2 regions of the Streptomyces sp. NPDC048255 genome follow, and region 1 is predicted to be linked to the other one. Evidence: riboswitches for the same ligand, from Rfam matches in the RefSeq annotation. Region 1 holds a riboswitch; the other holds the start of a gene.

What was found. A riboswitch is a leader RNA that binds a small molecule or an ion and turns the genes downstream of it on or off. The one in region 1 is predicted to bind thiamine pyrophosphate.
Region 2: another riboswitch for thiamine pyrophosphate. It lies ahead of thiC (phosphomethylpyrimidine synthase ThiC); the one in region 1 lies ahead of AB0D94_RS05540 (thiamine ABC transporter substrate-binding protein).

What each region holds. Positions count from the first base shown of each region.
Region 1 is NZ_JBEZMA010000004.1:41,257-45,883, forward strand. Features, by position in the region: gene AB0D94_RS05535 (iron ABC transporter permease) at 1-1,326, opposite strand, end outside; gene AB0D94_RS05540 (thiamine ABC transporter substrate-binding protein) at 1,422-2,525, opposite strand; TPP riboswitch at 2,611-2,720, opposite strand; gene rlmN (23S rRNA (adenine(2503)-C(2))-methyltransferase RlmN) at 2,779-3,891, opposite strand; gene AB0D94_RS05550 (phosphatidate cytidylyltransferase) at 4,017-4,627, opposite strand, start outside.
Region 2 is NZ_JBEZMA010000001.1:199,578-204,204, reverse strand. Features, by position in the region: gene AB0D94_RS00965 (helix-turn-helix domain-containing protein) at 1-179, shown strand, start outside; gene AB0D94_RS00960 (SsgA family sporulation/cell division regulator) at 272-721, shown strand; gene AB0D94_RS00955 (YibE/F family protein) at 753-2,162, opposite strand; TPP riboswitch at 2,202-2,346, shown strand; gene thiC (phosphomethylpyrimidine synthase ThiC) at 2,341-4,128, shown strand; gene AB0D94_RS00945 (aldo/keto reductase) at 4,293-4,627, shown strand, end outside.

The DNA of each region.
Region 1 (4,627 bases):
CGCGCCGAGCACGGCGGCCGCCTCACGCAGCCGTCCGTCCACGGCGCGCAGCACCGGCAGCATGGTCCGTACGACGAACGGCACGCCCACCAGGGCCTGCGCCAGCGGCACCAGGATCCACGAGGTCCGCAGGTCCAGCGGCGGCTCGTCCAGCGTGATCAGGAATCCGAAGCCCACCGTCACGGCGGACACCCCGAGCGGGAGCATCAGCAGCGCGTCGAAGCCGCGCACGAAGCGGCCGCCGCGCCGGGTCAGGGCCGCGGCGGCGAGCCCGCCGATGACCAGGGCGATGCCGGTGGCGGCGAGCGCGTACCGCAGCGAGTTCCAGATGGCCTCCAGCGGCGGCACCAGGAAGGTTCCGCCCCCGGCGGCCACGTCCTGGAGCGCCCGGTAGAAGCCGAACCCGTACCCGCCGGGGGCGTCGAAGGACCGTTCCACCAGGACGGCCAGCGGCGCCACGATCAGCAGCGCCACCGTCAGCAGCACCCCGCCGAGCAGGGCGCGCTGGGCCCAGCCGCGCGGCCGGTGCGTGGTGCGGCCCGGGTCCACCAGCCGAAGCGCCGTCTCCCGCTTGCGCACGGTCCAGGCGTGCACGGCGAGGATCCCGCCGATCGCGGCGAACTGCACCATCGTGAGCACGGCGGCGGTCGGCAGGTCCAGGAGCTGCGCGGTCTGCCGGTAGACCTCCACCTCCAGGGTGGAGTACGAGGGCCCGCCCAGGATCAGTACGACGCCGAAGGAGCTGAAGGTGAACAGGAAGACCATCAGCGAGGCGGCGGCCACCGCCGGGGCCAGCGCGGGCAGCGTCACCCGCCGCCAGGCGGCGAACCGCCCGGCGCCCAGGACCCGGGCGGCCTCCTCCTGGCGCGGGTCCAGCTGCGCCCACAGCCCGCCGACGGTCCGTACGACGACCGCGTAGTTGAAGAAGACGTGGGCGAGCAGGATCGCCCAGACGGTGGTGTCCAGCCGGACGCCCCACAGCTCGTCCAGCAGTCCGCCGCGGCCGACCAGGGCGAGGAAGGCCGTACCGACCACCACGGTCGGCAGGACGAAGGGGATGGTGACCAGGGCCCGCAGGAGCTGCTTGCCGGGGAACTCGAAGCGCGCGAAGACGTACGCGCCGGGGAGCGCGAGCAGCAGCGTGAGCGCGGTGGAGGCGAGCGCCTGCCAGGTGGTGAACCACAGCACGTCGGCGATGTCCGGCCGGGCCAGCACCTCGCCGACGCGGCCGAACTGCCAGCCCTCGTCGGTCTTGAGGCCGCGGCCGACGATCGCGGCGACGGGATAGGCGAAGAACAGCCCGAAGAAGGCGAGGGGCACGGCCATCAGGGCGAGCCGCACCGCGACCGCCCGCCGGCCCTCGCCGGTACCGGAGCCCGGCGCGGCGCCCCCCGGCGCCGTGCCCGACTCCTCGGTACCGCCTACTTCACGACGAGCGAGGTCCATGCCTTGACCCACTGCTCACGGTTCTTGGCGATGGTTTCCGGCGTGACGTTCTCCGGCTTCTCGATCACCACACCGTGCTTCGTGAACAGCTCCGGCAGGGCAGCGTCCTTCGTCACCGGGTTCACGAACATGTTGAGCGGCATGTCCTCCTGGAACTTCTTGCTGATCAGGAAGTCGAGGAGCGCCTTGCCGCCCTCCTCGTTCTTGGCTCCCTTCAGCAGACCCGCGAACTCGATCTGACGGAAGCAGGTGCCGGTGGAGACGCCCGTCGGGGCCTCGGCCGGCTGCGGCTCGCCGTACAGCACCTCGACCGGCGGGCTGGAGGCGTAGGAGACGACCAGCGGGCGGTCGCCCTTGGCCTTCTTGCCGCCCGCGGAGCCGGAGAAGCGCTCGTTGTAGGCCTGCTCCCAGCCGTCGACGACCTCGACGCCATTGGCCTTCAGCTTGCTCCAGTAGTCCTTCCAGCCCTCCTCGCCGTACTTGCCGACGGAGGCGAGCAGGAAACCGAGGCCGGGCGAGGAGGTCGCGGCGTTCTCGGTGACCAGCAGGTTCTTGTACTCGGGCTTGACCAGGTCGTCCAGCGTCTGCGGCGGGGCGATCTTCTTCTCGGCGAAGTACGCCTTGTCGTAGTTGACGCAGATGTCACCGGAGTCGATGGGGGTGACCCGGTGCTCCTTGTCGAGCTGGAACTCCGGCTTCACCTCGCCCAGGCCCTTGGCCTCGTACGGCGTGAAGATGCCGTTGTCGAGGGCGCGCGAGAGCAGGGTGTTGTCCACACCGAAGAAGACGTCGCCGCGCGGGGAGCCCTTGGTGAGGATCTCCTGGTTCAGCGCCGCGCCCGCGTCCCCGGACTTCAGCACCTTGACGGTGTAGCCGCTCTGCTGCTCGAACTCCTTGAGGACCGCTTCGGTCGCGTTGAAGGAGTCGTGGGAGACGAGCGTGACGGTCTTGGACTTCGGGGCGTCGCTCGCGCCCGCGGGCTTGTCCTTGGCGTCGCCGCCTCCGCAGGCGCTGAGCGCGGTGACGCCCAGCGCGGCCGCGAGCGCGGCGCCCGCGATCTTCTTGGTGGTGGTGCTCACTGGTGATTCCTCCTGGGATGACCAGGAGAAGACGCGGCCCTGCCCGGCGCTCTTGAAGGAGCGGACGCCGGGCAGGGCGCAACAGCTTGAGTGATGACCGAACTTCCTACCCCGAATGACCGGGGCGAGGTTCAGAGGGTCTGCGGATTGACGGTCCCGCACTCTCAGCGCTGTGGCGCTCCCCTGTCGGAATATGAAATTGGTTCGGCCACAGGGTACCCCGCGGCCGATTACGGACGGCGCTGGCCGGAATCTAGCGCTCCGAGGCCGCGAGCTGGCCGCACGCGCCGTCGATCTCCTGGCCGCGGGTGTCCCGTACGGTCACGGGCACGCCGTGCCGGGCGATCGCCTCGACGAAGGCCTTCTCGTCCTCGGGCCGCGACGCGGTCCACTTCGAGCCCGGCGTCGGGTTCAGCGGGATGAGGTTGACGTGCACGCGCTTGCCCTTGAGCAGCTTGCCGAGCAGGTCACCGCGCCAGGCGTGGTCGTTGATGTCGCGGATCAGCGCGTACTCGATGGAGATCCGGCGGCCCGACTTCTCGGCGTACTCCCAGGCCGCGTCGAGGACCTCGCGGACGTTCCACCGCGTGTTCACGGGTACGAGGGTGTCGCGCAGCTCGTCGTCGGGCGCGTGCAGCGAGACGGCGAGGCGGCACTTGAAGCCCTCGTCGGCGAAGCGCAGCATGGCCGGCACCAGGCCGACGGTGGAGACGGTGATGCCGCGCTGCGACAGGCCCAGGCCGTCGGGCTCCGGGTCGGTGAGGCGGCGGATGGCGCCGACGACCCGCTTGTAGTTGGCCAGCGGCTCGCCCATGCCCATGAAGACGATGTTCGAGAGCCGGGCCGGACCGCCCGGCACCTCGCCGTCGCGCAGGGCGCGCATGCCGTCGACGATCTGGTGCACGATCTCGGCGGTGGAGAGGTTGCGGTCGAGTCCCGCCTGGCCGGTGGCGCAGAACGGGCAGTTCATCCCGCAGCCGGCCTGGGAGGAGATGCACATGGTGACCCGGTCGGGGTAGCGCATCAGCACGGACTCGACGAGCGTGCCGTCGTGCAGCTTCCACAGGGTCTTGCGGGTGGTGTCGTTGTCGCAGCTGATGTGCCGCACGACGTTCATCAGGTCCGGCAGGAGCTCCTGCTGGAGCTTCTCGCGGGACCCGGCGGGGATGTCGGTCCACTCGGCCGGGTCGTGCGCGTACCGGGCGAAGTAGTGCTGGGAGAGCTGCTTGGCACGGAACGGCTTCTCGCCGATCGCCGCGACCGCCTCGCGGCGCTCCTCGGGAGTGAGGTCGGCGAGGTGCCGGGGCGGCTTCTTGGCTCCGCGCGGGGCGACGAAGGTGAGCTCTCCCGGAACAGGGCGGGCCATGGCAGGTACTCCTCGTAAGACGAAAGGCGCGCCGCAGAAGCAGCGCGCCTTCCAAGAGTAACCGCCCGGCGTGTCACGCCGCCTTTTCGCAGGTCAGCCGGTCTATGGGACGACGGACCGACGGGTCAGCCCGTGCCCACGAACGCCGCCAGCAGCAACCAGACCACCGGGGCGGTCGGCAGCAGGGAGTCCAGCCGGTCCATGATGCCGCCGTGGCCGGGCAGCAGCGTGCCCATGTCCTTGATGCCCAGGTCCCGCTTGATCATCGACTCGCCGAGGTCGCCCAGCGTGGCGCTGACCGCGACCGCGAGCCCCAGCAGGAGGCCCTGCCACCAGGCCCCGCCGTCGATGAGGAACTCCATGCACAGCGCGCCCGCCGCCATAGCGAAGGCCACCGCGCCGAGCAGTCCCTCGCGGGTCTTGCCGGGGCTGATGCGCGGCGCGAGCTTGTGCTTGCCGAAGCGCCAGCCCACCGCGTAGGCCCCGGTGTCGCTGACCACGGTCAGGACCAGGAAGGTGGCCACCCGCTGCGGGCCGTCGTCGGCGGTGAGCAGCATCGTGACGAAGGTCGCGAGGAAGGGGACGTAGAACGCGGCGAAGACACCGGCCGTGACGTCCTTGAGGTAGTCCTCGGGCGGTTCGGTCATCCGCCAGACCAGGACCGCCAGCGCGGTCAGGGCCATGGCCACCCAGGCACCCTCGGCCCCGCGGACGTATCCGGCGATGACCATGGCCG
Region 2 (4,627 bases), on a different contig from region 1:
AGGAGTATTCCTTGGGGACGGTGTGTGCGGCCATCCCGATCACTGCCGGCGACGTGGCCGCAACTATGGCGATTTCACTCCCTTTGCACCAGGAAGACCGATTGCGCTATGCGGTCGATCGACTACGGAGTGAAGTAGGCGCGCTGTTGAGCACCCTCTCGTTCTCTATCAGTATCTGAAAACTCACTCCTTGTGATCTGCTAGCGCTTCCACCACTCTTGTCAAGAGGGCTTGGGGGACCATTCCTGGCCACTTCCACTAGGGGTAGGCAATGCGCGAGTCGGTACAGGCAGAGGTCATGATGAGCTTCCTCGTTTCCGAGGAGCTCTCGTTCCGAATCCCGGTGGAACTCCGGTACGACGCCCGTGATCCCTACGCGGTCCGCCTGACGTTCCACCTGCCCGGAGACGCGCCCGTGACCTGGGCGTTCGGCCGGGAACTCCTCCTCGACGGCATCAACAAGCCGTGCGGTGACGGCGATGTGCACATCGCCCCCACGCAGCCCGAGGAACTGTCCGATGTCCACATCCGGCTCCAGGTCGGGGGTGACCGGGCCCTGTTCCGCGCCAGCGCGGCGCCGCTCGTCGCGTTCCTCGACCGCACAGACCGGATCGTTCCGCTCGGTCAGGAGCGCAATCTGGGTGACTTCGAGGAGAACCTCGACGAGGCGCTCGGCAAGATCCTCGCCGATTCCCGGCAGAACGAGCAGAACGCGGGCTGAGGGAGCCCCGAACCTCGCGCCGGAGCCGCCCCTATCGGCGCTTGCGCCGCCGGCCCCGGCCGCCGCGCCCCGGCCCGGAGGCCGGGGCGGCGGCTCCCGGCCGGTCGGCCGAGACCACCAGCGCGGCCAGCGCCGTGGTCACGGGGACCGAGGCCACGAGCCCGATCGAGCCCACGAGCGTCCGTACGATCTCCTCCGCGACCAGCTCGCTGTTGGCCACCGAACCCATGCTGCTGTTCGCGATCGAGAACAGCAGGAGGAGGGGCAGGGCGGCTCCCGCATAGGCGAGGACCAGGGTGTTGACCACCGACGCGATGTGGTCCCGGCCGATCCGGATGGCTGCCCGGTACAGGGCGCGCGGCCCCATCGACGGGTCGGCCTGATGGAGTTCCCAGACCGCCGAGGTCTGAGTGACCGTCACGTCGTCCAGTACGCCCAGCGATCCGATGATCACGCCTGCGAGCAGCAAACCGCTCATGTCGATGTCCGGGTAGAGCCCGTGGATCAGCCCGGTGTTGTCGTCGGTGTTGCCGCTGAGGAAGGCCCAGTCGATGAACAGGGAACCCAGCAGGCCGATCAACAGCAGTGAGACCAGTGTGCCGAGGACCGCCACAGAGGTCCGGGCGGTCAGGCCGTGACACATGTACAGGGCGATGAGCATGATCGCACTGGCTCCGACGACCGCCACGAGCAGTGGGTTGGAACCCTGCAGGATGGCCGGGAGGATGAAGAGGGTCAGCACTCCGAAACTGATGATCAGCGCGATCAGCGCGAACAGCCCGCGCATCCGGCCGACGAGGACGACGGCGACGGCGAAGATGGCGGCGAGCAGGGCCAACGGGAGCTTGCGGTTCACGTCGACCACGGAGTACTGGAGGTCGCGCGGCGCGTCCGGTGCGAAGGCGACCACCACCTCCTGCCCGTTCTCCAACTGCCGTGGTGCGCCCGGCTGGACGATCTCGACGAAGGTGCGGCCCTTGTCCGGACCCGAGCCGACCTCGACGGTGGCCTTCTTGCACTCGCCCGTCTGAGCGGCCTGGGCCTCACGGCCCTCGGGAGTGGAGGTGTCGCCGGTGGGCGGCACCTGCGCGGCGTTCACGGATTTGCAGTCGACCTGCTCGAGCGAGACGACCTTGCCCTGCTGCGTCTGGCGGTCGAAGCCGACCCCGCTGCGCTCGTGTGCGGGGGCGCCGCCGGGCCAGAGCACCACCATGCCGACGAGGACGGCGGTGGCGAAGGGGATCAGTACGGCCGCGATGACCTTGCGCAGGTGCTTCGAGACGGGTGCCGCCGGGCCGTGGCTGTGGCTGTGGGAATGGCCTGAGGCAGGTCCGTGACCTGAGTGTGCGTGGCCCGTGTGGCCAGTGGGCTCGTTGGGCTCGGTGGGGGGCTGCGGCGAGGACGTCACTGGCAGATCATCGCAAGAGATGAGGGGGCCCACTGTTCAGCACGCCACAGATGACGCTAGCGTGGGGGCACCTTTGCACAACGCGGGAGCTCGGAGCACCGGGCTGAGAGGGCGCTGATCACCGTACGCGATCACAAATGCGTACGGGAAGAGGCTGCGTCGACCGCCGAACCTGTTACCGGGTAATGCCGGCGTAGGGAGATCAGGTCTCATGACCATTCAGGACGCACGCACGCCTGCCGTCAGCCAGGACGCCGACGGCCAGACCGAGCGCCAGCCGGGCTGGCACAAGGGATACCTGGCGGGCTCCCGCCCCGACCTCCGGGTGCCGGTCCGTCAGGTCCACCTCACCAACGGCAAGGACGTGACGCTCTACGACACGTCCGGGCCGTACACCGACCCGCAGATCGAGACGGACGTCCGCCGGGGCCTCGCCCCGCTGCGCGAGAACTGGATCATCAGCCGCGGCGACACCGAGGAGTACGCGGGCCGTCCCGTGCGCCCCGAGGACGATGGCATCAAGCACACCTCGCCGCGCGGTGGCCTCAAGAACCTCGACGCGGTCTTCCCGGGCCGTCCCCGGCAGCCCCGCCGGGGCCGTGGCGGCGCCGCCGTCACGCAGCTCGCGTACGCCCGCCGGGGCGAGATCACCCCGGAGATGGAGTACGTCGCGATCCGCGAGAACGTCTCCCCCGAGGTCGTCCGCGAGGAGATCGCCGCAGGTCGGGCCGTGCTTCCGGCGAACGTGAACCACCCGGAGATCGAGCCGATGATCATCGGTAAGCGGTTCCTGGTGAAGGTCAACGCCAACATCGGCAACTCCGCGGTCACCTCCTCCATCGAGGAGGAGGTCGACAAGATGACCTGGGCGACCAAGTGGGGCGCCGACACGGTCATGGACCTCTCGACGGGCCGCAACATCCACACCACCCGCGAGTGGGTGCTGCGCAACTCCCCCGTCCCGATCGGTACCGTTCCGCTCTACCAGGCGCTGGAGAAGGTCGACGGCCGTGCCGAGGACCTGACCTGGGAGATCTACAAGGACACGGTCATCGAGCAGGCCGAGCAGGGCGTCGACTACATGACGGTCCACGCCGGCGTGCTGCTGCCCTACGTGCCCCTGACGGCCCGCCGCAAGACCGGCATCGTCTCGCGTGGCGGTTCGATCATGGCCGCGTGGTGCCTGGCGCACCACAAGGAGAACTTCCTCTACACGAACTTCGAGGAGCTCTGCGACATCCTCGCGACGTACGACGTCACGTACTCGCTGGGTGACGGCCTGCGCCCGGGCTCCATCGCGGACGCCAACGACGCGGCGCAGTTCGCGGAGCTGAAGACGCTGGGCGAGCTGAACACCATCGCCAAGCGGCACAACGTCCAGACGATGATCGAGGGCCCGGGACACGTCCCGATGCACAAGATCAAGGAGAACATCGACCTCCAGCAGGAGATCTGCGAGGAGGCGCCGTTCTACACGCTCGGCCCGCTGACCACGGACGTCGCGCCCGCGTACGACCACATCACCTCGGGCATCGGCGCGGCGATGATCGCCTGGTGGGGCACCGCGATGCTCTGCTACGTCACGCCCAAGGAGCACCTGGGCCTGCCCAACCGGGACGACGTGAAGACCGGTGTCATCACGTACAAGATCGCCGCGCACGCCGCCGACCTGGCCAAGGGCCACCCGGGTGCCCAGGAGTGGGACGACGCCCTGTCCGACGCGCGGTTCGAGTTCCGCTGGGAGGACCAGTTCAACCTGGCCCTCGACCCCGTCACGGCCCGTGAGTTCCACGACGAGACGCTTCCCGCGGAGCCGGCCAAGACCGCGCACTTCTGCTCCATGTGCGGCCCGAAGTTCTGCTCGATGAAGATCTCGCAGGACATCCGCCGTGAGCACGGCGGTGACCTGAAGGCCGACGAGATCCAGGCGGGCATGGCGGAGAAGTCCGCCGAGTTCGCGGCCTCGGGCAACCGGGTGTACCTGCCGCTGGCCGACTGACCGTCCCGTCCGGCGAGCACTGTCCTGGGAACTGGAGGGGGGTTTCCAGGGCAGTGCTCCGGTAGGGCCGGCCTCCGGCCGGGTGCCGGAATCCGCTATCTGGCAGGGTGTTGCCGGGTGCTTTGCCGGCCCGTGCTCGCGTCATAGAGTGCGGGCCCATGACCATGCGATACCGAATACTGGGCGGGACCGGCATCGAGGTGAGTGCGCACTGCCTCGGCACGATGATGTTCGGGGCAGTGGGTAACCCGGATCACGAGGACTGCGCGCGGATCATCCATGCCGCGCTCGATCAGGGCATCAACTTCGTGGACACCGCCGACATGTACTCCGGCGGGGAGTCCGAGGAGATCGTCGGGAAGGCCCTCAAGGGGCGGCGGGACGAGGTCGTACTCGCCACCAAGGTGCACTTCCACATGGGCGAGGGGGAGCCGGGGCAGGGCCGCAACCGCAGCGGGAACTCGCGGCGGTGGATCGTGCAGGCCGTCGAGGAGAGCCT